3 regions of the Butyricicoccus sp. AF18-9LB genome follow, and region 2 is predicted to be linked to each of the others. Evidence: predicted binding sites of a transcription regulator. Region 2 holds the regulator's gene; each other region holds the start of a gene.

Region 1 (8,160 bases), on a different contig from region 2:
AAGCCGAACTTGAGAATCTTGAGCAGGCTTGCGCCGAACATGACCGGAATGGCCAGGAAGAACGTAAACTCCGCAGCCACGGTACGCGACACGCCGAGCAGCAGTGCGCCGACGATGGTCGCACCGGAGCGCGAGGTGCCCGGGAACACAGCCGCGATCAGCTGAAACATACCGATCATAAACACGGTCGGGTAAGTAAGCTCCGTGAGTGCGTTGATGCGCGCCGGCTTGCCCTTGTGCGCGTTCTCCACCAGAATGAATGCTGCGCCGAATACAATCAGCGCGATGGAAACCGTTTGGTAATTGTAGAACAGTTCTTCAAACAGGTCGTTCCACTTGAGACCGACGATCGCCGCCGGAACACAAGCTACCAGAATTTTGATCCACAGCTTGACGGTATCCATATTCAGCACGATGGACGCGCCGCCGTGACGGCCCTTTCGCCGTTCAAACGGGAAAATCTGTCCCCAGAACAGGACAACGACCGCGAGTATCGCACCGAGCTGAATAACCACCTCGAACATGCTGTAAAACGCTTCCGACACGTCCAGCTTTACAAACTCATTGAGCAGAATCATGTGTCCGGTACTGCTGATCGGCAGCCACTCGGTGATGCCCTCTACAATGCCAAACAGAAATGCTTTGAGCAATTCTATCACAGGGTTTTCCTCCTTAAAATTTTTGTTCAGTTTTTTTATGTTATTTTATACCTTACCACAACTTATGCCATCCCGCAAGCAAACAAGCGGAAATGTCATAAAAAAGTTATACTTTGCAGCGGGCTGACTTGCCATTCCGAGTGTACCGTGGTATATTATAAATGTATAGTTATGATTGACAGAAAGGTGTTTTCATGGAATATATCACCCACTCACCCGAGGAGACCGAAGCACTCGGCGCAGAATACGCAAAAAGCCTCAAGGCAGGCGATGTCGTTGCGTTCTCCGGCGACCTCGGTGCCGGCAAGACCGCATTCACGCGCGGCGTGCTGCACGGACTCGGCTACGAGGGCCGCGTCACCAGCCCGACCTTTGCCATTGCAAACGAATACGAAACGCCGACGGTCAAGGTCGCGCACTTCGACCTGTACCGCATTCTCGACAGTGAAGCACTGTTCGAGATCGGCTTTGATGAATATCTCGACGGCAGCCGCATTGTGCTCATCGAATGGAGCGAGAACGCCGCGGACGTTCTGCCGGAAACCTACAAAACCGTCCACATTGCCTATGGCGATGCGGACAATGACCGCCGCATTACGATTGGAGAAGTGACTGTATGAAAATTCTTGCACTGGAATCCTCGGCGGTCAGCGCGTCTGTCGCGCTCACCGAGGACGAAAAACTGGTGGCGCAGTCCTTCCAGAACTGCGGCCTGACACACTCGCGCACGCTGCTGCCGATGGCAGAAAACCTGCTGGCAAACTGCGGCGTATCGCTCGCTGACGTGGACGCGATCGCTGTCGCGCACGGTCCCGGCTCGTTTACCGGTGTGCGTATCGGCGTAGCCACGGTCAAGGGTCTGGCACTCGGCGCGGACAAGCCGTGCATCGGCGTCTCCACGCTCGAGGCGATGGCATGGGGCGCCCGCGCACTCGGCAGCGACCTGTGCTGCGTGATGGATGCGCGTGCGGGTCAGGTCTACAACGCGCTTTTCACCGTGGAGAACGGCAGGGTACGCCGTCTGTGCGATGACCGTGCGATCAAGCTGACCGAGCTTGCCGAAGAAATCGGAGAAGCGCCGTATTTTCTGGTTGGAGATGGCGCGGATCTGTGTTATAATACTATCAAAGAGAACTGCACCGGTCTGCGGCTCGCACCTGCCGAGCTGCGGTTTGCGACCGGATTTGGTGTTGCCGCCGCCGCACTCCCCCTGTTCCGCGAAGGCAAATCCTGCTCCCCCCAGGAGTTGGACGCCTTCTATCTGCGTCGTCCGCAGGCAGAGCGCGAGCGCATGGCGCGTCTGGCACAGACCAAATAGCAGACAACACCGCACAATGAAAGCTGCGGCTTCTTGCGCAGGCTCCGGTCGCGCTGCCGCGGCGCTTTGCGGAAATTTTGCGCCCTGACTTCGTTCCGATTTCACTGTAATACACCAAGTATTACCGCAAAACCGCGCCTTGTCAGTGCGCAAAACCCACTCGCAAATCGCTCTTGTTCAATTATGCGATATTGCCTGAAGCAAAAAAGTTTTAGGATAAAGGAGATTTTTACTATGGCAACCGTACATGAAATGGACCACCCGCTGATCAAGCACAAGCTGGCGCTGATGCGCGACAAAACCACCGGCGTTAAGGAGTTCCGCGAGGCTGCTGCTGAGATTGCAATGCTGATGTGCTACGAGGCTACCCGCGATCTGCCGCTCAAGGAGATCACCATCGAGACTCCGGTCTCTGATGCGCGCGTACAGGTTATTTCCGGCAAGAAGATTGCGCTCGTGCCGATCCTGCGTGCAGGTCTGGGCATGGTTGAGGGCATTCTGGAGATGATTCCGGCAGCTAAGGTCGGCCACATCGGTCTGTACCGCAACCCGGAAACCCTGCAGCCGATCGAGTATTACTGCAAGCTGCCGAACGACATCGAGGAGCGTGACGTACTGCTGCTCGACCCGATGCTGGCTACCGGCGGTTCCGCTATCGCTGCGATCGACGGCCTCAAGCGCCGCGGCGTAAAGCACATTAAGCTGATGAACCTCATCGCTGCTCCGGAAGGCGTTGCCGCTGTTCAGAAGGCACATCCGGACGTTGAGATCTTCGTTGCCGGTATCGACGAGAAGCTGAACGACCACGGCTATATCGTTCCGGGTCTGGGTGACGCCGGCGACCGTATCTTCGGCACCAAGTAAGCAATATACCGCTGAATTTTTCGGTATCTGCAGTACAATTTCACACCGACCGTTCCTGCAGAGGAGGGTGAACCGTATGACATTTGATGGCATCAAACGCTTTTCTCCATACTGGAATTTTGTCCTTTGCTATGGTCTTGTGACGGCGGTCGGGCTGATCCCCGGTCTGCTGTACGGCAACGAAATGGGGTACTGGCTGCTCGGCTTCTGGCTGATCCTGCCGTTTTCGGCGTTGCTGTGCACATTTCGGGCGGCATACCGCGCCCTGCCGCGATACGGTCTGATGCCCGTGTTCGTCGGCCTGTGGGCGATTGTTCTGCCGCTTGCCACGTTCCGCTCGACTGAGATGCAAAGCCTGTTTTACGGGCTTGTTCCCTCGCTGGTCGGCTTAACGCTGGGCGTACTGGTGCGCAAATTTGTATTCTGGTATCGAAACAGATAGAGACACTTTTAAGGACACTTTTGCGGTGCGGCTTTCGAGCCGCACCGTTTTGTTGGGAGAAAATTGAACCTATGCAATTTTACGAACTAAACTCCAGCCGCATGGACTACCGCGAGCTGAGTGCGGACGACCTCAACCTGCTGACGCCGCTCCTGCGCAGCGAGGAGACCATGCAGACGCTCGGCGGCGCACTCTCCTACGAGCAGACGCTGGACTGGCTGGTGGATACGCTGCGCCGCTATCAGGCCGAGGGCTGCGGCTGGCTGCTCGCACTTGATAAGCCGACCGGCGTTCCCGCGGCTCTGTGCGGCCTGACTTACGAGCAGGTCGGCGCGGAACGCGTGCTGACCGCGAACTGCATCGTCCGGCATGAGCTGCGCGGCATCGGCGTCGGCCGCGAGTGCATCGCCGCGTGCCTGCTGTACGCGTTCGAGTCCATGCACGCCGACGAGGTCAGCACCTTCGTGCAGAAGGATGATCTCGCAGGACTGCATACTGCCGTTGCCTGCCGTATGCAGCCGACCGAAAAGGTCAGCCATACCGCCTTCGGCAAGACTGCACCGTGTGTACGGTGTGTGGTCCGGAATCCGCACCTCGCGGAGAAGGCAAAATCAGAAAATGAACTGTCGGAAGATGAAAAGAGCACCGAAACGTGAGTTTCGGTGCTCTTTTATTATCATTTTGTGCGATACACATTGTTTAGCAATGGTGCATGCGGTTTACACGGTGCGCCCGCGCGGCATCAGGGCAGATTCCGCTCGCTTCGCAAGCGACCAGCCTCACCGATACTGCTCCGCCCAGACAGCCTCATTCGCCTCCAGCGACTTCGGCACATCCAGTACCCGCTGGTTCGCGCTGCCGCGAAACCGCAGCTCGATGTTCTTCTCCGCCATGATAAACGGCCCGTCTACCAGTAAATCCAGCTGCCCGAGCAGCTTTTTCACAAACGGATCGCTCAGCTCCAACAGCTGCTCAAACGTATAGCCCGAGTACGCCATCAGGTGCTTGCCCTTGCGCTTCAGCTCCACCGCAAGATAATACAGCGGCTCCGCCTTACAAAACGGCTCGCCACCCGAGAACGTCACACCCTTGATGAACGGATTGCGGCACATATCCTTCAGCAGCGTGTCCAGCTCAATATCCTGCCCGCCCTCAAAGTCGTGCGTCTGCGGATTGTGGCAGCCCGGACAGCCATGCGGACAACCCTGCACAAACAGCGTATAGCGGAAGCCGGGGCCGTCCACAATGGACTCCCCGACTGTACCTGCAATGCGAATTTTACCTTCCATCAGGCGGTGTGCTCCTGACGCATGGAGCAGCAGCTCGGAACGCTGTGCTTTACGCGGTCGTGCTCCTCCGCGCGCTTGCCGTTGTTGAAGCGGTCGAGCGTACCTACCAGATAACCCGTAATGCGGCGGATACGTTCAAAGCCTACACCTTCACCAATCATCGGCTCCTGTACAGCGATATTCTTAGTTTCCATGATAGAATTCTCCCTTTCCTGTCACTTTTTGACGATTTTCAATGTATTCGGCTGACGGTCGGCTTCTTCGGCGGGGTCGCCGTGATAGCCGATCGTGGTGCTGTTGTAATTTTTATACAGTCCCAGCTTCTGCAGCTTGGACAGCGGAACGCCTTCGCCCTCGCGGCGGCCGCAGCGCGGACATACTTCGCCGATAATGCCGGTATAGCCGCAGATCGGATCGCGGTCGATCGGGTGGTTGATCGCGCCGTAGCCGATGCCGGCTTCCTTCATCGCCCGAACGACAGCCTCAAACGCTTCGAGGTTCTGCGTCGGGTCGCCGTCCAGCTCAATGTAGCTGATGTGGCCTCCGTTGGTCAGCTCGTGATACGGTGCCTCGCGGGCGATCTTCTCAAACGCCGAAATCGGATAGTAAACCGGCACATGGAAGGAGTTGGTGTAGTAATCACGGTCGGTAACGCCCGGAATCGTGCCGTATTTCTCACGGTCGATCTTGACAAACCGGCCGGACAGACCCTCTGCCGGGGTAGCGATCAGCGAGAAGTTGAGGTGGTATTTCTCGGTTGCCTCGTCCATGCGCTGACGCATGTGACCAACGATTTCAAGACCAAGGTTCTGCGCCTCGTCGCTCTCGCCGTGGTGTACGCCGATGAGCGCCTTGAGGCACTCTGCCAGACCGATGAAGCCGAGCGTCAGCGTTCCGTGCTTAAGCACCTCGCCAACCTCGTCATCCGGACCCAGCTTTTCGGAATCCAGCCATACGCCCTCGCCCATCAGGAACGGGTAGTTGCGCACGCGCTTGCCGCACTGGATGCGGAAACGGTCGAGCAGCTGATCGATTACGAGGTCGATCTTGCGGTCGAGATCCTCGAAGAACCAGTCCAGATCGCCGTGGCTGCGGATTGCGATGCGCGGCAGGTTGACCGACGTGAACGACAGGTTGCCGCGGCCGTAGGTGATCTCACGGGTCGGATCGCACACATTGGACATAACACGCGTGCGGCAGCCCATGTAGCCGACCTCGGTCTCCGGATGACCCGGCTTGTAATACTGCAGGTTAAACGGCGCATCGAGGAACGAGAAATTCGGGAACATACGCTTCGCGGAAACGCGGCATGCCAGCTTGAACAGGTCGTAGTTCGGGTCGCCCTCGTTGTAGTTGACGCCTTCCTTGACCTTGAAAATATGAATCGGAAAAATCGGGGTCTCACCGTTGCCCAGACCGGCCTCGGTCGCAAGCAGCAGCTGCTCCATGACCAGACGGCCCTCCGGAGAGGTATCCGTGCCGTAGTTGAGCGACGAGAACGGAATCTGCGCACCTGCACGCGAGTGCATAGTGTTCAGATTGTGAACCAGCGCTTCCATCGCCTGATAGGTGCCCTTGCGTGTCTCCTTATCCGCGTACTTGCGAGCAAACTTCATGCACTTTGCAACCGTCTTTTCGTCAAGCGTCTCGGAAAGTGCCTTAGCCATCGCCTCGTCGTAGCCGTTGCCGCCTGCCAGACAAGCCCACTTGCCGGTCTCCTGCTCAACACGCTCGGTCAGCGCACGCGCATCGACCTCGTTGTTGTCGTCCTCACCGAACACCTCGAGGGCCTTGGCGAGATTGTCGCGGAACAGCTTGCGGAAGGTCTTGCGCACACCCGGCGCCATCGAGTAATCGAAGTTCGGCACGCTCTGACCGCCGTGCTGGTCATTCTGATTAGACTGGATAGCAATGCATGCCAGCGCAGAGTACGAACGGATGTCGTTCGGCTCACGCAGGAAGCCGTGACCGGTGGAAAAACCGTCGCGGAACAGCTTCAGCAGGTCAATCTGACAGCAGGTGGTGGTCAGCGTCAGAAAATCCAGATCGTGGATATGGATATCGCCCTCGCGGTGCGCCTTAGCATGCGCCGGATCGAGGATAAACATCTCATAGAACTGCTTGGCGCCCTCGGAGCCGTACTTGAGCATGGTGCCCATCGCGGTATCACCGTCGATATTGGCGTTCTCGCGCTTGACGTCGTTCTCGAGCGAGGACTTGAACGTCAGATCCTCGTACACCTTCATCAGACGGGTGTTCATCTCACGCACGCGGGTGCGCTCGTTGCGGTACAGGATGTACTTCTTGGCCGTGCGGGCATGTCCGCTTTCGATCAGAACCTTCTCAACAGTGTCCTGCACCTGTTCAACGGTGGGAGTTTCGGTTCCAGCAGTCTCCTCCAGCGTTTTTTCGACCTGCTCTGCCAGCTCCTGCGCCATATCGTGATCCTGGCCGCCGGAGGCCTGTGCTGCGCCGAAAATTGCATTTGTGATCTTGTCGATCTCAAAGGGAGCCATGCGCCCGTCCCGCTTGACGATCTGCTGAATCATAAAGAAAAATCCCTCTCTCATACAAAAACCGCCTAACGGCGATTTCTTGATTATTTACTAAATTATGTAGTGGTGCATTCAATATCGCACAACATCTTGTGTCTGCTTATCTCTTGCTTATATATTCTACCGCCGAAACACCGCCCTGTCAAGGCGCTAAATTCTTTTTGGCACATTTGCAAGAAAAGCACTATTTTTATTGGAGCATTCTCTAAACTTTTCCTCTTGACTCGAAAAATTTATCAGAAAAGCGCGACAAATTCCACAAAGTTTCTCCTTTATTTTCTCCGTGGTAATTTCTCCCGCAAAAAAGCAGATACACTATATATGGTATCCGTTCTATTCCCCATCGCAAGACGAAAAAAGAACCCCGGAACAGGATTCCGAGGTTCTTTGGTTTCGATCAGAAAATGATCTTATGCCTTGCCGTTGCAGCCCAGAACATTGATCAGCTTGTGGGTAACCATGTCCTTGACAGCCTGACGAGCCGGCTTCAGGTACTGGCGCGGGTCGAAGTGATCCGGATGCTCAGCGAAGTGCTCGCGGATAGAAGCGGTGATAGCCAGACGAATATCGGAGTCGATATTGATCTTGCAGACGGACAGCTGTGCAGCGTGACGCAGCTCTTCCTCCGGAATGCCGATTGCATCCGGCATCTTGCCGCCGAACTTGTTGATCTTGTCAACAAACTCACGCGGTACGGAAGAGGAACCGTGCAGTACGATCGGGAAGCCCGGCAGACGCTTGGAAACTTCCTCGAGTACGTCGAAACGCAGCGGAGGCGGAACCAGAATGCCCTGCTCGTTGCGGGTGCACTGATCCGGGGTGAACTTGTAAGCGCCGTGAGAGGTGCCGATTGCGATAGCCAGAGAGTCACAGCCGGTGCGGGTTACGAACTCCTCAACCTCTTCCGGATGGGTGTAGGAGGAATCCTCAGCGGAAACCTTTACGTCGTCCTCTACGCCAGCCAGGGTGCCGAGCTCAGCCTCGACAACAACGCCGTGAGCGTGAGCGTACTCTACAACCTTCTTGGTCTCCT
Region 2 (8,160 bases):
AATGCCGCCGGCCGTGCCCGCCAGCGTCCCCAGCAGACTCAGTCCCGCAATGATGATCTCAGCTGACACGTTTTCACCTCCTTGCTTTGCATAAGTGCCTGCACCCATACGCCGTTCAGAGGGGAAAATTGACCACGAATGGTCAACTCGGTCGAAAACGATTCCTATTTTCTTTTATTTTTCTTTGAGCGCACCCTTTTTGATGTTCGCCTGCAGAATGTTGTCCGTCAGCTCATACAGGTACGCCGAGCCTTTCTCCGTGCGGCTCTGGCGGCCGTAGACCTGCTTGGCGGTCACATCGTGGTCGGCCCAGTCGCTGCCGCCGTTGCTGTTGTTGAGCAGAAGCGGCTGCAGATTGTCCATCGCGTGGGCAAAGTGCGCCTCGGCGGTCTCATCGGCCTCAAATTCGTCAAAAACAGCCATCAGTTCGCGCTTCTGGTCGTCCGGCAGGAGCGAATAAATGCGCTGCTTTGCCGCGTCCTCGCGCGCCTTCTGCGTCTGCAGACCGTCGGTGTCGTAGGCGTAGGTGTCACCTGCGTCAATCTCCACCACATCGTGCAGCAGGCACATGAGCATGACCCGCGCCACATCCACCGGCTCGTTGGAATATTCCTGCAGCAGATACGCCATGATGGCCATGTGCCATGCGTGCTCGGCGTCATTCTCGCGGCGGCCGTGGCCGGAGAGATGCGTCTGCCGGAAAATGTTCTTCTCCTTGTCGATCTCAAGAATGAAATTCAACTGTTTCTGCAGCCGTTCGTCCATAAATCCATCTTCCTTTCGATATGAAAAAACGGGTACAGCCTGCGCCATACCCGCCGAATTATTTATCTTTGAGGAGCGTGTTCAGCTCTTCCATAAAGGTGTTGATGTCCTTAAACTGGCGGTAGACCGAGGCAAACCGCACATACGCGACCTCATCAACCTTACGCAGCTGCTCCATGACAAGCTCACCGATGACCTTGCTGGAAACCTCGCTTTCGAGCGAGCTGAACAGCTTCTGCTCGACGTGATCGACGATCTGTTCCAGCTGCATCAGCGAAACCGGGCGTTTCTCGCACGCCTTCACCAGACCGTTGAGCAGCTTCTGGCGGTCGTACGCCTGCCGGGTGCCATCGCGCTTGATCAGCATAAGCGGCATGCGCTCCACCGTCTCGTAGGTGGTAAAGCGTTTTCCGCAGTGGAGACATTCACGCCGGCGGCGGATGCTGGTACCCTCGTCCGTCGGACGGGAGTCCACGACCTTGCTGTCTTCAAAGCTGCAAAATGGGCACTTCATCGTACTTCCCCCTTGTGAACACCGCTTCACGCGCGTGGTTTGTTATCTGTCTGCTGTTATTATACTACGTGGGGTGCTGTTAAGTCAATTTTTTATTGTGATAAAGCGGCACCTTTTCCTGCACTGCCCTCCGGACGCAAAAAAGGCACCCGAACGGGTGCCTTTTCGATAGTCGTTAGATCTTGCGGCGGCGGCGGAACTTCTTACGGAAGAAGCCCCACAGACCGGTAGACAGCATAACGGACGACCAGCCGCCGGCCAGGATACCGACGATCAGCGGCAGGGTGAACTGCTTGAGCGACGGAACACCGAGGATGTATACCATGCCGATGGTGAACAGCGTGGTAAGCGTGGTGTTGATGGTACGGCCCATGGTCTGCCAGATGCTCTTCTCGCCGATGACCTCAAACGGCTCCTTGCGCGCGGTGCGCAGGTTCTCACGAACGCGGTCGAATACGATGATGGACGCGTTGATCGAGTAGCCGAGGATGGTCAGTGCAGCAGCAATGAAGTTGCTGTCGAGCGGAATCTGCAGCAGAACGTAAACGCTCAGCATAACGAGCAGGTCGTGAACCAGGCAGCAGATCGCAGCCAGACCACTGGTCAGCTCGAAGCGGAAGGTGATGTACAACAGCATCAGCAGGATTGCAAGGATCGAGCAGAGGAATGCCGAACGCTGCAGGTCGCTGCCGACAGAAGCGGATACGTCGTTGTTGTTGAGGATATCGGTATCGGCAAGGCTGTACTTCTCCAGCATCTTGTCGATCACGGCAGCACGCTGCTCGGAATCGATCGAGGTGGAGCGGATCAGCACGTCCTCGTTGCCGTCACCGGAGGAGGTTACAGAGGATGCGTCCACACCGGTTGCGTCCTTGAACAGATCGCTGACCTCGGTCTGGATATCCTGCGTAACTGCGGTATGCATGTTGAACTCCATCTCGGTACCGCCGGCAAAGTCGATGCTCAGGTTGAACAGGTTCTTGCCGAACGGCAGCAGAATCAGCGCAACAAGGCCGGTTACGATCAGTACGACAGAGATACCGCTGAAGATCTTGAAGTTCTTGAGGATCGGGAAATGCTTCTTCTCTTCCTTGCGCTCGCGCAGGCCGTAAGCCTTCGGATTGCGGATGTGGAAATCCACCATGCGTCTGAGCAGGAAGTGCGTGATGGTCAGCGCGGTGAACATCGAAACGATAACACCAATGCCCAGCGTGGTAGCGAAACCGACGATCGTGCCGGTGCCAAGGAAGAACAGCACGCCACACGCGATCAGGGTGGTGATGTTGGAGTCCAGAATTGCGGTGAACGCACGCTTGAAGCCGGAGTCAATGGCGCTCTTGACGGTCTTGCCGGCAGCCATTTCCTCCTTGATGCGCTCGAAGATAATGACGTTTGCGTCAACCGCCATACCGATGGACAGGATAATACCTGCAATGCCCGGCAGGGACAGGTTTACGCGGATCAGGCTGAACAGCAGCGCCTCGATAACCATGTAGAAGCACAGAGCGAAGCAGGAAACAACGCCCGGAATGCGGTACATGATGATCATGAACAGCATAACGAGTACCAGACCGATCAGGCCTGCCTTCAGGCTGGAGCTCATCGCGTCAGCGCCGAGCTGCGGGCCGACAGAGCGAAGCTCTACCTGCTTGAGCGAGAACGGAATCTGACCTGCGTTGATGAGGTTTGCCAGCTCGGTCGCGCTGTCGCGGGTGAAGTTGCCGGTGATAACACAGCTGTCGTTGTCGATCTTCTCGGAAACAGACGGATACGAGATGATCTGTTTATCCATCATGATGTACAGAATGTTGGTGCCGTCCGTGCGGGCAGCAACGGAGCCGGTCGCCTCAGCGAACTTCTTCCGGCCCTCGCTGGTGAACTGCACTTCAACGTAGTGCTGATCGGACATGCCGTTCGTCGGGTTGCCGTAGCCGTAGGACGCCTTCTTGATGTCCGAGCCGGACAGCCACTCCTTGCCGTCGGCATCGAGGAAGGTCAGCTGAGCGGTGGTGCCCAGGGTCTGTACGGCCTCCTCCGGGTTGGTGATCTGCGGGATCTCAACCGTTACGCGGTTCTCGCCGCTGAGGGATACGGTAGCCTCGGTAAAGCCCTTGTCGGTCAGACGCTGACGAATGACCTTCTGTACCGAGTTCATGTCGTCGGACAGGTTGTTGGTGTCGTAGCCGTCCGGGATTTCGGCCTCGTATACGATACGGGAGCCGCCGACCAGATCCAGACCCAGACGGATACCATTGTCGGTATCGAGTACGCTCGGGATGATGGCCTTCAGACCGGAGTCTGTCGTGTCTGCGGAATCGGTCGAAGCCGAGTCAGCAGAGGTGTCAGCAGACGCATCCGTGCTGTCTGCCTTGTTGTCCGCCGTGTCTGCGCTGTTGTCGGTAGACGAGGTGTCGCTCGTATCCGTCGCAGACGTGTCGGACGTTGCCGTGTTCCGGAACGGCATGGTCCAGCCGCCCGGAATGTACACTCCTGTTACCGCCGTCACGCCGAGGAAAATGATGATCAGCATGACCGCGATAAAGGAAGTTACACTCTTTTTCACTTGCAAGTGCCTCCTTTATTTTTTTGTTACACAACTGATTTAGTATACAGCATAATAGCCAAAAAGTCAATCATTCTGCACATATTGTATAACAATTCCGCGCCTGTGGCGCGTGTGCAATAGAATATCCCGCTGCGCGGGATATTCATAAAAACCGTGGGGCATGTACCTGTGCAGCGCGGCTTTTTAATGCCGCGCAAGGTTAGCACCGGTTTTTATACCGGTAAGCATATTTATGTGCCGCGTGCGACGCGCAAATATGCGCCCGGGATGTATCCGCGCCATGTGCGGTACATCCTATCTCGTTTCAGACTGTGATCTGAAACGAATCAAAGGTTGATCTCTACCTTTACGTCCTCACCGGTGAGGTACGGCGCGATCGCCGGACGAACACACTCGCTCAGGAACTCGTCTACCTGAGACGGGCAGCGGCCGATGTAAGCGGACGGGTCGAGGTGCTCGAGGATCTGCTCACGGGTCATGCCGAACATCGGGTCGCCGGCGATGCGGTCAACCATATCGTTCTCCAGACCCTCCTCCTTGATGCGCTTGCCCGCAGCCATGGAGTGCTCGCGGATGCGCTCGTGCAGGTCCTGACGGTTGCCGCCGCGCTTTACGGCGTCCATCATGATGTTCTCGGTTGCCATAAACGGCAGCTCGTTCATAACGTGCGCCTCGATGACCTTGGGGTAAACGACCAGACCGGAAACGACGTTGATCATGATGTTGAGGATTGCGTCAACGGCAAGGAATGCCTCCGGCACGGAAATGCGCTTGTTCGCAGAGTCGTCGAGCGTGCGCTCGAACCACTGGGTAGCCGAGGTGAACGCCGGGTTCAGGCTGTCGCAGATGACGTAGCGCGCCAGTGCGCAGATACGCTCGGAACGCATCGGGTTGCGCTTGTACGGCATGGCGGACGAGCCGATCTGGTTCTTCTCGAACGGCTCCTCTACTTCCTTGAGGTGCTGCAGCAGACGCAGGTCGGTTGCGAACTTGGAAGCGGATTCTGCGATACCGGCGAGCGTTGCGAGCGTCTGCGCGTCGATCTTGCGGGAGTAGGTCTGGCCGGAGACCGGAACCACGCCTGCAAAGCCGAAATCATCGGCAATGCGCTTCTCAAGCTCCTTAACCTTGCTCTCGTCGCCGTCAAACAGCTCCATGAAGGACGCCTGCGTGCCGGTCGTGCCCTTGCTGCCGAGCATGCGCAGGTTTTCGATGCGGTATTCTACCTCGTTCAAATCCATCAGCAGCTCGTTCATCCACAGGGTAGCGCGCTTGCCGACCGTGGTCAGCTGTGCCGGCTGGAAGTGGGTGAAGCCGAGGGTCGGCTGGGACTTGTGTGCATCCGCGAACTGCGCCAGCTTGTCCAGTACGGTCGCCAGCTTTTTGCGAACCAGCAGCAGACCCTCGCGGATCTGGATGATGTCGGTATTGTCACCGACATACGCGCTGGTAGCGCCGAGGTGGATAATGCCGGCCGCCTTGGGAGCCGCCTTGCCGAAGGTGTAAACGTGCGCCATAACGTCATGGCGTACCTCCTTCTCGCGCTGACGGGCCACATCGTAGTCGATGTCGGTCAGGTGCGCGGCCATCTCGTCCACCTGCTCCTGCGTGATCGGCAGACCGAGCGCCAGCTCCGCCTTAGCCAGCGACAGCCACAGCCGACGCCAGGTGGAGAACTTCATATCCGAGGAGAAGGTGTAGAGCATCTCCTTGGAAGCGTAGCGCGAAGAAAGCGGGCTTTCGTACACGTTGTTCATGTTATTCGTCCTTTCCGGTGTGTATTTTATCCAAATTATAACGAAATAACGGACTTGGATGGTATCTAATCTTCCATAACAGTCCGATTTTAGTTTAACACTTTGCACCGGTCATTTCAAGCAAAACCGACCGATTTTGCGCTATCTTGTAGCAATAAACAAAGTTTGCAGCGGTTTCGCCGTTAGATTTTGCGTCCTCCCCTTTTTCCTGCACCGCCTGCGCGGTTCAAGTGCCCCAGAGGTTCGGTGCAGAAACCAAAAAGCAGCACCCTTTTCAGAGTGCTGCTCGGAATTACGAATGCTTACGCGTTCTTAATAAACGCCTCGAGGCGGTCGAGACCCTTGTCAATCTCGGTGAGCGAGGTCGCATAGCTCCAGCGGACGAAGCCCGGCGCGGCAAATGCGGTGCACGGAACGGTCGCAACCAGACCCTTCTCAAGGAACAGCTGCGCGAAGTCCTCGGCGCTCTCGATGACCTTGCCGTACATGGTCTTGCCGAGGAAGCCCTTCATGTTCATCATAACATAGAACGCGCCCTCCGGCTTGATGCAGGAAACGCCCTCGATCTTGTTCATGCGCTCTACCAGATGGTCGCGGCGCTGCTCGAACGCCTGCTTCATCACCTGCATATCCTCCTGCGGGCCGGTCAGCGCGGTGATGGCCGCCTGCTGGGAAATGGTGGACGGTGCAGAGGTGGAGTGGCTCAGGTAGTTCGCCATCACCTTGGCCAGCTGCGGATTGGACGCGCTGTAGCCGATACGCCAGCCGGTCATCGCGTAGCTCTTGGACACGCCGTTGACCAGAATGGTGCGCTCCTTCACGTCCTCGCCCAGAGAAGCGAAGGACACAAACTCGTTGTTATCGTATACGAGGTTGCAGTAAATTTCATCCGCGATAACGTAGATGTTATGGCGGCAGCAAACCTCAGCGATCGCCTCCAGCTCGGCCTTGGTGTATACCATGCCGGTCGGGTTGGACGGAGAGTTCAGCATGAACACCTTGGTCTTGTCGGTAATGGCGGCATCCAGCTGCTCTGCGGTGATCTTGAAGTGCGCCTCCTCGGTTGCGGCTACGATGACCGGGATTGCACCTGCCTGCTTTACCATCTCGGAGTAGCTTACCCAGTACGGAGCCGCGATAACGACCTCATCACCCGGGTTGCACAGCGTCATCAGCGCAATATAAACCGAGTGCTTTGCACCCGAAGCCACAACGATCTGCGTCGGCTCGTAGTCCAGACCACAGTCCTCCTTCAGACGGTAGCAGGCTGCTTTGCGCAGGTCCATCAGACCGGCTGCCGGCGTGTACTTGGTCTGGTTGTTCTCAATGGCCTCGATACCGGCCTGCTTGATGTGCTCCGGCGTCGGAAAATCCGGCTCACCGGCACCAAAGCCGACAACGTCCTTGCCCTCTGCCTTCATCTGCTTGAACAGCGAATCAATGGCCAGCGTCGTGGACGCCTGCACACCTGCTGCAATCTTGGAAATCGGCTTCAATGCCATGCTCAGCACTCCCTTATATCTCTCATCAGTTATCATGTGTTTTTATTATATGCCTGCGAACTTATTTTTGCAAGTCCTGACTTAATAAATTGCAAAATCGACACAATAAAAAAACCCGCCGATATTGGCGGGTCAGGTGTGGAATTTTCACAAAACACGGTCGCGCGAGAAGATAATCAGAGCCGTTCCCCGTTCAATCGTGACGGCAAAGCGGCTGTTCGGTTTTGCCTCGTTCGAGGTGGAGATCATGCCGACACGGGTAACCGTGCCGTTCGTTAATTCATATTTTGCATTCTCGATGGTCACGCCCTCGAGCACCGCGTCCATCGGCACGACCGAGAAGTAGGTAAACGTCTCCGGCATGATGAATTCCTGCCGTCCGCCCTGATGCAGCTCAACGCGGTTGTACGGATCGAGGATGGTCAGGTGGCCGCCGAGCGTTTTTGCTTCCTCAAGCAGCGAGAGATTTGCCAGCATATGGTCGATGCGCCCGCCGGTCGCACACACGAGCGTCGCCTCGCGGCAGCCGCGGCGGAACACCTCCCGCAGACAGCTCTGCGAGTCCGTGTCGTCCTTCTCAGGTCTCAGCAGGATCACATCGTCTCCCTCTACCTCGGTCATGGAATCCCGGTCGGAGATCATGAAATCCGGGTGCAGACCGAGCGCCCGCGCGTGCCGCAGGCCGCCGTCCGCACACGCAACGAGCGCGTCCGGATGCTCGCGCAGAAACGCGCGGATGTAACCGTAATCGGTTTCCGGTGCAGCCGCAAAAATCAGCGCGTGCCGCCCTTGGTAAGTTCCCATTCCTTCAGATCCTTTACACTTTCATACAGCTTTACATAGCTTTCATGACGGGTTTTCGCAATTTCTCCGTTTTCCACCGCCGCAAGGATGGCACAGCCCTTCTCCTTGACATGCGCACAGCCGGTGAATCTGCACTGCCCGATGTACGGCTCGAACTCCGGAAATGCGTACTGCAGATCCTCGGCCAGCACCAAATCCATCTGCTCGGTCTCAAACGAGGAGAAGCCGGGCGTGTCCGCGATATAGCCGCCG
Region 3 (8,160 bases), on a different contig from region 2:
AACTCGGCTTTGATCTGTCGTACCAGATGGCAAACCACATCGACTGAGAATGCGCTGTCCTCGCCGCCCTGCATGACAAAAGTGCGGAAGCCGAGCACATAGCCTTCCCGGGCACAGTCCAGTATCTGCGCCTCGCTCAGTCGATAGCGGTCACACGCAGGATTGGAACGCCGGATACCGCAGTAATAGCAGTCGTTGCGGCAGATATTGCCGATTTCGATCAGTCCTCGAATGTACACATCCGTACCATATACCTGTTTTCGTAAGGCAACCGCTTTCTCTGCGGCATAGGCTGCCAGTTCATCGCTCTGGTTTTCGATTAGATATTCGTATTCCTCTATTGACAGGCTGTGCTGCGCTTCCAGCCGGTCAATGAGCTGCTTCGCCTTATTCATCGCTCTGCACATTGGAGTACGCGGTCTTGACGCTGATGCCGTCCAGATTGCCGATTTTGCCGGACAAAGCCGAAATCACATCCTGCGGCGCATCAATGGCGATGGACACAATGTTGATATTGCGCGCTCGATAGGGAATACCCATGCGCCCGATGATATAGCTGCCGTACTCATGCAGCAGGGTATTGAGCCGTTCCACAGAATCCGTGTTCTCTACCACGATTCCCATTACGGCAACTCTTGTTTGCATAAAAACACCTCGGAACAAAAAATAACTGCGTCCTCTGAAAGACGCAGTCCGATACAGATATAAACGGCGCTTCCGTGCAGGAAACGCTGCAATACGATATGGACGGCTCCTTTCATGCAGAATCTGCGGACGCAGAGGCTTACTGTCAGGATCGCTACATCTATTATAGAGGATAGTCGGCAGACCCGCAAGCAAAACCGACGATTTTATGCAAAGAATTATTTTCGCAAAAATATGTATGATATTTTTGTCGAATTTTATCCTTCCAAATCTATATCTTGTATGGTACAATGCAATAGCGGCACATGATATATGGGTATGCACTTTTACGCTTTGCCTGTAAACAGCAGTGCTTTTTTGTTCGCTTTTTATCGGACAATATGATATAATGATGAACATATGAAATTTAGAGAGGAAGAACAACACATGGTTCGAGTTGTCAAAAAGGATCACACCAAAGAACCGTTTAACATCCAGAAGGTTGTTATCGCCGTTAATAAGTCGGCAAACCGTGTCCTCTACAACTTTACAGAGGATGAGTTGAAGTCGATCTGCAATCATGTCGAGGGTTATATCCGTGACCATCACATGACCGAGATTCAGATCTGGCAAATGCACAACATCGTTGAGTCTGCACTTGAGTCGGTGCAGCCGGAGGTTGCCAAAAGCTACCGCGACTACCGCAACTATAAGCAGGATTTTGTCGGCATGCTGGACAGCGTATACCAGAAAAGCCAGTCCATCATGTATATCGGCGATAAGGAAAATTCCAACACGGATTCCGCGCTGGTCTCCACTAAGCGCAGCCTGATCTTCAATCAGCTCAACAAGGAGCTGTACCAGAAGTTCTTTATGAACACCGAGGAACTGCAGGCCTGTCGGGACGGCTACATTTACGTCCACGATATGTCGGCACGCCGCGATACCATGAACTGCTGCCTGTTTGATGTAGCGAGTGTCCTCAAGGACGGCTTTGAGATGGGCAATCTGTGGTACAACGAGCCAAAAACACTTAATGTTGCATTTGACGTGATCGGTGATATCGTGCTTTCCGCTGCAAGTCAGCAGTACGGCGGCTTTACCGTGCCGTCGGTCGATCTGCTGCTCGAGCCGTATGCCGAGCGCAGCTACAAAATGCTGACCGAGAAGTATACTCGTCTGGGACTGGATGCTGATACGGTCGAGAAGGAAGTTATGGCGGACATTCTCAACGACTTTGAGCAGGGCTTCCAGGGCTGGGAGTACAAGTTCAACACGGTAGCATCCAGCCGCGGCGACTATCCGTTCATCACCATGACAATGGGAACCGGCACTGGTCGTTTTGCCAAGCTGGCCTCCATTACCATGCTGAATGTACGCCGCAAGGGGCAGGGCAAAAAAGGCCAGAAAAAGCCGGTCCTGTTCCCGAAGATCGTATTCCTGTACGATGAGAACCTGCACGGTCCCGGCAAGCTGCTTGAGGATGTATTTGAAGCCGGTATCCTGTGCTCGTCCCGTGCAATGTATCCGGACTGGCTGTCGCTGACCGGTGAAGGCTATGTGCCGAGCATGTATAAGAAGTACGGCGCGATCATCAGTCCGATGGGCTGCCGCGCGTTCCTGTCTCCGTGGTACGAGCGCGGAGGCATGAAGCCCGCTGATGAGAGCGACAAGCCGGTATTTGTCGGCCGCTGGAACATTGGCGCGGTATCGCTGCACCTGCCGATGATCTACGCTAAGGCACAGCAGGAGAGCCGTCCGTTCCGCGAGGTGCTGGACTACTATCTGGAGCTTATCCGCAAGCTGCACATCCGCACCTATGCATACCTGGGGGAGATGCGTGCATCTACCAATCCGTTGGCGTACTGCGAGGGCGGCTTCTACGGCGGGCATCTCAAGCCGTCGGACAAGATTAAGCCGATCATGAAAACCGCTACTGCGTCGTTCGGCATTACTGCACTCAACGAGCTGCAGGAACTGTACAACGGTAAATCGCTTGCCGAGGACGGTCAGTTTGCCCTCGAAACACTGCAGTATATCAACGATAAGGTCGAGCAGTTCAAGAACGAGGACGGCAATCTGTATGCTATCTACGGTACACCGGCAGAGAGTCTGTGCGGTTTGCAGGTCGAGCAGTTCCGCAAGAAATACGGCATCATCGAGGGCGTTTCCGATCGTCCGTATGTCTCCAACAGCTTCCACTGCCACGTTACCGAGGACCTGACACCGATTCAGAAGCAGGATCTTGAGGGGCGTTTCTGGAATCTGTGCAACGGCGGCAAGATCCAGTATGTCAAGTACCCGATTGACTACAACCATGAGGCGATTCGCTCTCTGGTGCGCCGCGCCATGGCAAAGGGCTTCTATGAGGGTGTCAATCTGTCACTCGCGTACTGCGATGACTGCGGTCATGAGGAGCTGTCTATGGATGTCTGCCCGAAGTGCGGCAGCCGCAACCTTACCAAAATCGAGAGAATGAACGGCTATCTTTCCTACTCTCGCGTGAAGGGCGATACGCGCCTGAACGATGCCAAGATGGCCGAAATTGCTGAAAGAAAGAGTATGTAACACGAATGCAGTATCACAATATAACCAAGGACGATATGCTCAACGGCGACGGCCTGCGTGTTGTGCTGTGGGTGGCCGGCTGCGGACATGCCTGTCCCGGCTGTCACAACCCCATCACATGGGATGCGGAAGGCGGTCTGCTGTTTGATCAGGCAGCAAAGAATGAGCTGTTCACCGAGCTCGGCAAGGACTATATCTCCGGCATTACGTTTTCCGGCGGCGATCCGCTTTTCCCCGGCAACCGTGAGGAGGTCAGCGAGCTGTGCCGCGAGATTCGGCAGAAGTTTCCGGACAAGACCATCTGGCTGTACACCGGCTATCGCTGGGAGGAAATCAAGTGGCTGCCGTTTCTCGATCAGATTGACGTGCTGATCGACGGTCGTTTTGTACAGGTGCAGGCCGATCCGCAGCTTCACTGGTGCGGCAGTGCCAACCAGCGCGTGATCGATGTTCCGCGCACGCTTGCGGCTAACAGTATCGTCCTGCATGACGATAAGTAAAAAGGAGTGCTGAATTATGCAACAGATCGCACAGTTTTTCAAGGTATCCGAGGAACAGTTTGTCCGTGACTGGTGCGCGGCTACCCGCCGCAGCGCGGATGAGGCCAAGAAGGTCTATCAGAACATCCGGCTGCCGCGCCGCGCGACCAAAGGCTCTGCCGGCTATGATTTTTTTGCGCCGGAAAGCTTTACGCTTGTTCCGCATGAGACCATCCTTATTCCGACCGGTATCCGCGTTATGATCGAGGACGGCTGGGTGCTGAGCCTGTACCCGCGTTCCGGTCTGGGCTTCCGTCACCGTCTGCAGCTTGACAATACGGTTGGCATTATCGACAGCGACTACTTTGAGGCTAAAAATGAAGGACACATTCTCATTAAGATGACCAGCGACGATCACAAGGGCAAAACCCTCTCGGTTGCCGCAGGCGACGGCTTTGCACAGGGTATTTTCCTGCCGTTCGGTATCACCGTGGACGATGAGGCTGACGGTGAACGCACCGGTGGCTTCGGCAGCACGACTGAAAAGAAGTAACAATTCCATAAACAGCCAAAAGCGCATTCACAGAGATTTATCTGCGAATGCGCTTTTTCTTATGCCCTGTTTACATGAAACAGGCAGCACAGGATCCCGCGTAAGCACTTGGGACTTTTCCATACAACAACCTTCATCATGCCTTACCCTCCTTCAGCACTGCAGCAGGAACAGCCCTGCCGCGATCACTGCCAGTGCAATCAGCCACACCGGCAGACAGGATGGGAGCAGACTGCCCAGCAGCAAGCCTGTTCCAAACATAAATACGGCAAGACCGATCGCCTGACCACGGCAGAACATAGCGCATCACGCTCCTGTTACCAGTATAAGCAGCGAGGATGGAAAATGTGACAGCAAAGCGAAAACGATCTGCTCATATTTTACACAAGCGCTTCATATGGTAATGCAGGAGCAGCGGTGAAACCAAAGGAGGCAGCATCAATGGAACTGAATCAAACAAGCATCTGCTACTATGAAAAGAAATTAGCGCATATCTCTGTGGCGACAGAGAGTGCGGATTCGATTGTGCCGGACACATTTCCGGATATCGGACGAATCGTGTGCGCGTATGGTACGGCGACCATCAAGGACCAGACTCCGCAGAATGGCCGCCTGTTGGTATCCGGCACCGTGCAGACGACTGTACTGTACGAACCGGAAAACGGCGGTAAACTGCGTCGGCTCTCCGTGCCGGTCACGTTTGCGCATATTGAGGAATGCGAGGGTGTCTCGGCAGAATCTGTCTGCAGCACCGTGTGCCGCATTGCTGCGGTAGAGGCCGAAGCTATGAACAGCCGCAAGGTATGCGTCAGCGTTCAGCTTTGCTTTTTAACCGAAGGCTACTGCAAAGCAGAGTGCGACGTGACAGAATCGGTCGAACTGGACGGCATAGAATGCCTGAGCCATTTGCAGAGCATAACGCTGCTGGAGCAGGTGCGCAGTTATCCGGTGACAATACTGGACGACATACAGCTTGCGGATGCAGCGGAGCTGTCCCTTCTGCACACCGACTGCACGATGCAGGTATCCGAGTGCCGCGCCATGCATGGCAGAATCATCGTGAAAGGTGAAGCGATACTGCACTGTCTTGCCATGCAGGAGGATGATGCTGTGCGCGTACTGAACAACAGCACGCCGTTCACGCAGATTCTCGAGTTGCCGGAAGCAGAAGAAGGCGCCCTGACCGCAGTTCATATGACCGTATCCGAGGCAGACTGCCGATTGGAATCCGATGGCATGTTGTCCTGCACCATCAGCGCACAAGCAATAGTACTGCTGCGGCAGGAGCGTAAGCTGCGCTGCATCGAGGATATGTATCTGCCCGGCAAGGTACTTGCTGCGCAGGCAGAACATCCTGTATTGCAGAATATGCCGTCCGCGCAGCCGTTTACCGCCGAAGGCAGTGAGACTTTGCAGACTGCACAGCATGTTTCTCATGTGATTTCCGCGCAGGCGGTCTGCTGCGGCGCAAAGCGCGTATCGGAGAGCGAGCTGCAGGTCAAAGCCGGTGTTCGTGTGCTGTATTTGAGTGATGAACAGCAGCTTTGCGCAGTGCAGCGTATTGTACCGCTGACCATGCCGTATAGTGAAGTCGGAGAGCCGGAAGATCTTACACTTTCAGCACGCGCCACAGCGGCGGGTGAGCGCGGATTGCTTTTGACTGTCAACGCAAACGGCACTGCTGCAACACAGGAGCGCGTGACGTTCTGCTATATCTCTGCGCTGGAGATCAAGCCAAAGGAGAGCAGACATAACGGCGTAACGCTGGTGCTCAGGCAAATCACCGGCGAAGAACGGCTATGGGACATTGCCAAAAACTGCGATACGACCGAGCAGGCGATCCGCTGCGCGAACGACTTGCCGGCAGAGGCAGAGTATGTGCAGAATGCCATGCTGCTGATTCCGATTCAGGACTGAAAGGCGGGAAGAGAATGGAAAACCAGATTTACGATCAAATCAGCAGCCGTACCGGCGGTGATATTTATATTGGTGTTGTCGGTCCGGTTCGTACGGGCAAATCCACATTTATCAAGCGGTTCATGGAGACTATGGTGCTGCCCGATATGGAGAATCCCTACAAGCGGGAGCGCGCACGGGATGAATTGCCGCAGTCCGGCACCGGACGGACAATTATGACTGCCGAACCCAAATTTGTGCCGGAAGAAGCGGCGGAGATCGCTCTGCCGGAAGGCGGCGCATGCCGGGTACGGCTGGTGGACTGCGTAGGCTATCTGGTAGAGGGCGCACTCGGCGGCATGGAGGGAGATACACCGCGCATGGTATCTACACCGTGGCAGGAGGAACCCATGACACTGGCCGAAGCGGCAGAGATTGGCACACACAAGGTTATCGGTGAACACTCTACCATCGGACTGGTGGTGACGACCGATGGCAGCTTTACCGATCTGCCGCGTGAAGCCTATATACCGGCAGAAAAACGCGTAATCGAGGAACTGCAGTCACTCGGCAAGCCGTTTCTCGTGCTGGTAAACTCGTCAGAGCCGAACGGCGAAGCAGCACAGTGTGTATGCGCCGAGCTGCAGTCGCAGTACGGGATTGCACCGATTACGGTGAACTGTCTTGAACTGGATGAGAGCGGCATTGCAGATATTCTGCAGCAGGTGCTGTATGAATTTCCGGTCTGCGAGATTGGTTTTGTCCTTCCACGTTATATCGGTACTCTGCCGCTGTATCATCCGGTGCAGAACAGCATTTACCAGTGCATCCGCACAGCCACCGAGGGCGGAGAAAAAATGCGCGATGTACAGAAGCTATGCCGTACCCTCGAAGAGAACGAATACGTCGAGCGGGCGAGTGTGGACAATATGGCGCTCGGCAGCGGCTCGGCGGTCGTGCATGTGGACGTACCGGAAACCGTATTCTATGGCATTGTCGGCGAGCAGACCGGCATTCAGGTGCGGGATGACGCAGATTTGATTCATGTGCTTGAGGATTTCGCTGCAGTGAAACAGCAGTACGAACGGCTGCATGGTGCGCTCGATCAGGTATATCAGACCGGTTACGGCATTGTGATGCCGTCGGTGGAGGAGTTGTCGCTCGAGGAACCGGAAATCGTTCGGCAGGGAGGGCGGTATGGCGTGCGTCTGCGGGCTTCTGCACCATCCATCCATATGATGCGGGCCAACATCAAAGCCGAGGTCAATCCGATCGTCGGCACGGAAAAGCAGTCGGAAGAACTGGTACACTATCTGCTCAGCGAGTTTGAGGAACAGCCGGAGAAGATTTGGGAGACCAATATTTTCGGAAAGTCGCTCAATGAACTCGTGCGTGAGGAATTGTCGCACAAATTGAGCCGTATGCCGGATGATGCTCGCGGTAAAATCCGTGAAACACTGGAAAAGATCATCAACGAAAGCGCAGGAGGACTCATCTGCATCATCCTGTGAAATCAGGCGTGCCTGCCAAAAACAGGCACGCTTTTTTAACAGAATTGTAAAGACTGTCCGCTTGTAAAGGTCGATTTGCTGTGCTAAAATGTATAGTGTATAGAAATGCGCATTTGAAGGAGACTTTTACTTGACCAAACAAGTGTTTATCATAAACGGCAGCGGCGGTGTCGGCAAGGATACCGTATGCAGTGCTGCCGCGCAAAGCTGGAAGGTGCAGAACATTTCGTCCATCACACCCATTTTGCAGGTGGCCAAAGCCGCCGGATGGGACGGCACCAAAACACCGGCGGCACGCCGTTTTCTTTCGCAGCTGAAGGCAGACTGCACAGAATTCAACGACCTTCCGTTCCGCTACTGCACAGAACAGCTGCAGATATTTGCTGAAAATGATGCAGAACTGCTGTTCGTCCATATCCGAGAGCCGGAGGAGATCGAGCGCTTCCGTCAGGCGGCAGGCGTAAACTGCAAGACCATTCTCGTGCGTCGACCGACACTTGAGCAGGCACGCGGACAGCTTGGCAACCGC

The links. Region 2 encodes NrdR, which represses ribonucleotide reductase genes. Its sites were predicted from a motif close to CACNANATNTNGTG; they were not measured.
Region 1: PGY33_RS09790 (anaerobic ribonucleoside triphosphate reductase) is a predicted target of NrdR. The motif match lies at 7,209-7,222, and genes of this name have one in related genera.
Region 3: nrdD (anaerobic ribonucleoside-triphosphate reductase) is a predicted target of NrdR. The motif match lies at 915-928, and genes of this name have one in related genera.

Annotation. Positions count from the first base shown of each region.
Region 1 is NZ_JAQCWA010000015.1:49,287-57,446, forward strand. It holds gene PGY33_RS09750 (undecaprenyl-diphosphate phosphatase) at 1-659, opposite strand, end outside; gene tsaE (tRNA (adenosine(37)-N6)-threonylcarbamoyltransferase complex ATPase subunit type 1 TsaE) at 854-1,279, shown strand; gene tsaB (tRNA (adenosine(37)-N6)-threonylcarbamoyltransferase complex dimerization subunit type 1 TsaB) at 1,276-1,977, shown strand; gene upp (uracil phosphoribosyltransferase) at 2,212-2,841, shown strand; gene PGY33_RS09770 (hypothetical protein) at 2,918-3,283, shown strand; gene PGY33_RS09775 (GNAT family N-acetyltransferase) at 3,355-3,939, shown strand; gene nrdG (anaerobic ribonucleoside-triphosphate reductase activating protein) at 4,063-4,572, opposite strand; partial or broken gene nrdD (anaerobic ribonucleoside-triphosphate reductase) at 4,572-4,712, opposite strand; gene PGY33_RS09790 (anaerobic ribonucleoside triphosphate reductase) at 4,788-7,121, opposite strand; gene fba (class II fructose-1,6-bisphosphate aldolase) at 7,538-8,160, opposite strand, start outside.
Region 2 is NZ_JAQCWA010000010.1:51,475-59,634, reverse strand. It holds gene PGY33_RS08020 (hypothetical protein) at 1-69, opposite strand, end outside; gene PGY33_RS08015 (HD domain-containing protein) at 175-765, opposite strand; gene nrdR (transcriptional regulator NrdR) at 824-1,279, opposite strand; gene secD (protein translocase subunit SecD) at 1,455-3,842, opposite strand; gene purB (adenylosuccinate lyase) at 4,172-5,602, opposite strand; gene PGY33_RS07995 (pyridoxal phosphate-dependent aminotransferase) at 5,905-7,104, opposite strand; gene PGY33_RS07990 (thiamine diphosphokinase) at 7,252-7,908, opposite strand; gene rsgA (ribosome small subunit-dependent GTPase A) at 7,878-8,160, opposite strand, start outside.
Region 3 is NZ_JAQCWA010000008.1:38,368-46,527, forward strand. It holds gene hydE ([FeFe] hydrogenase H-cluster radical SAM maturase HydE) at 1-395, opposite strand, end outside; gene PGY33_RS06740 (TM1266 family iron-only hydrogenase system putative regulator) at 388-645, opposite strand; gene nrdD (anaerobic ribonucleoside-triphosphate reductase) at 1,072-3,192, shown strand; gene nrdG (anaerobic ribonucleoside-triphosphate reductase activating protein) at 3,198-3,692, shown strand; gene PGY33_RS06755 (deoxyuridine 5'-triphosphate nucleotidohydrolase) at 3,709-4,224, shown strand; gene PGY33_RS06760 (hypothetical protein) at 4,378-4,524, opposite strand; gene PGY33_RS06765 (DUF3794 domain-containing protein) at 4,666-6,141, shown strand; gene spoIVA (stage IV sporulation protein A) at 6,156-7,631, shown strand; gene PGY33_RS06775 (hypothetical protein) at 7,762-8,160, shown strand, end outside.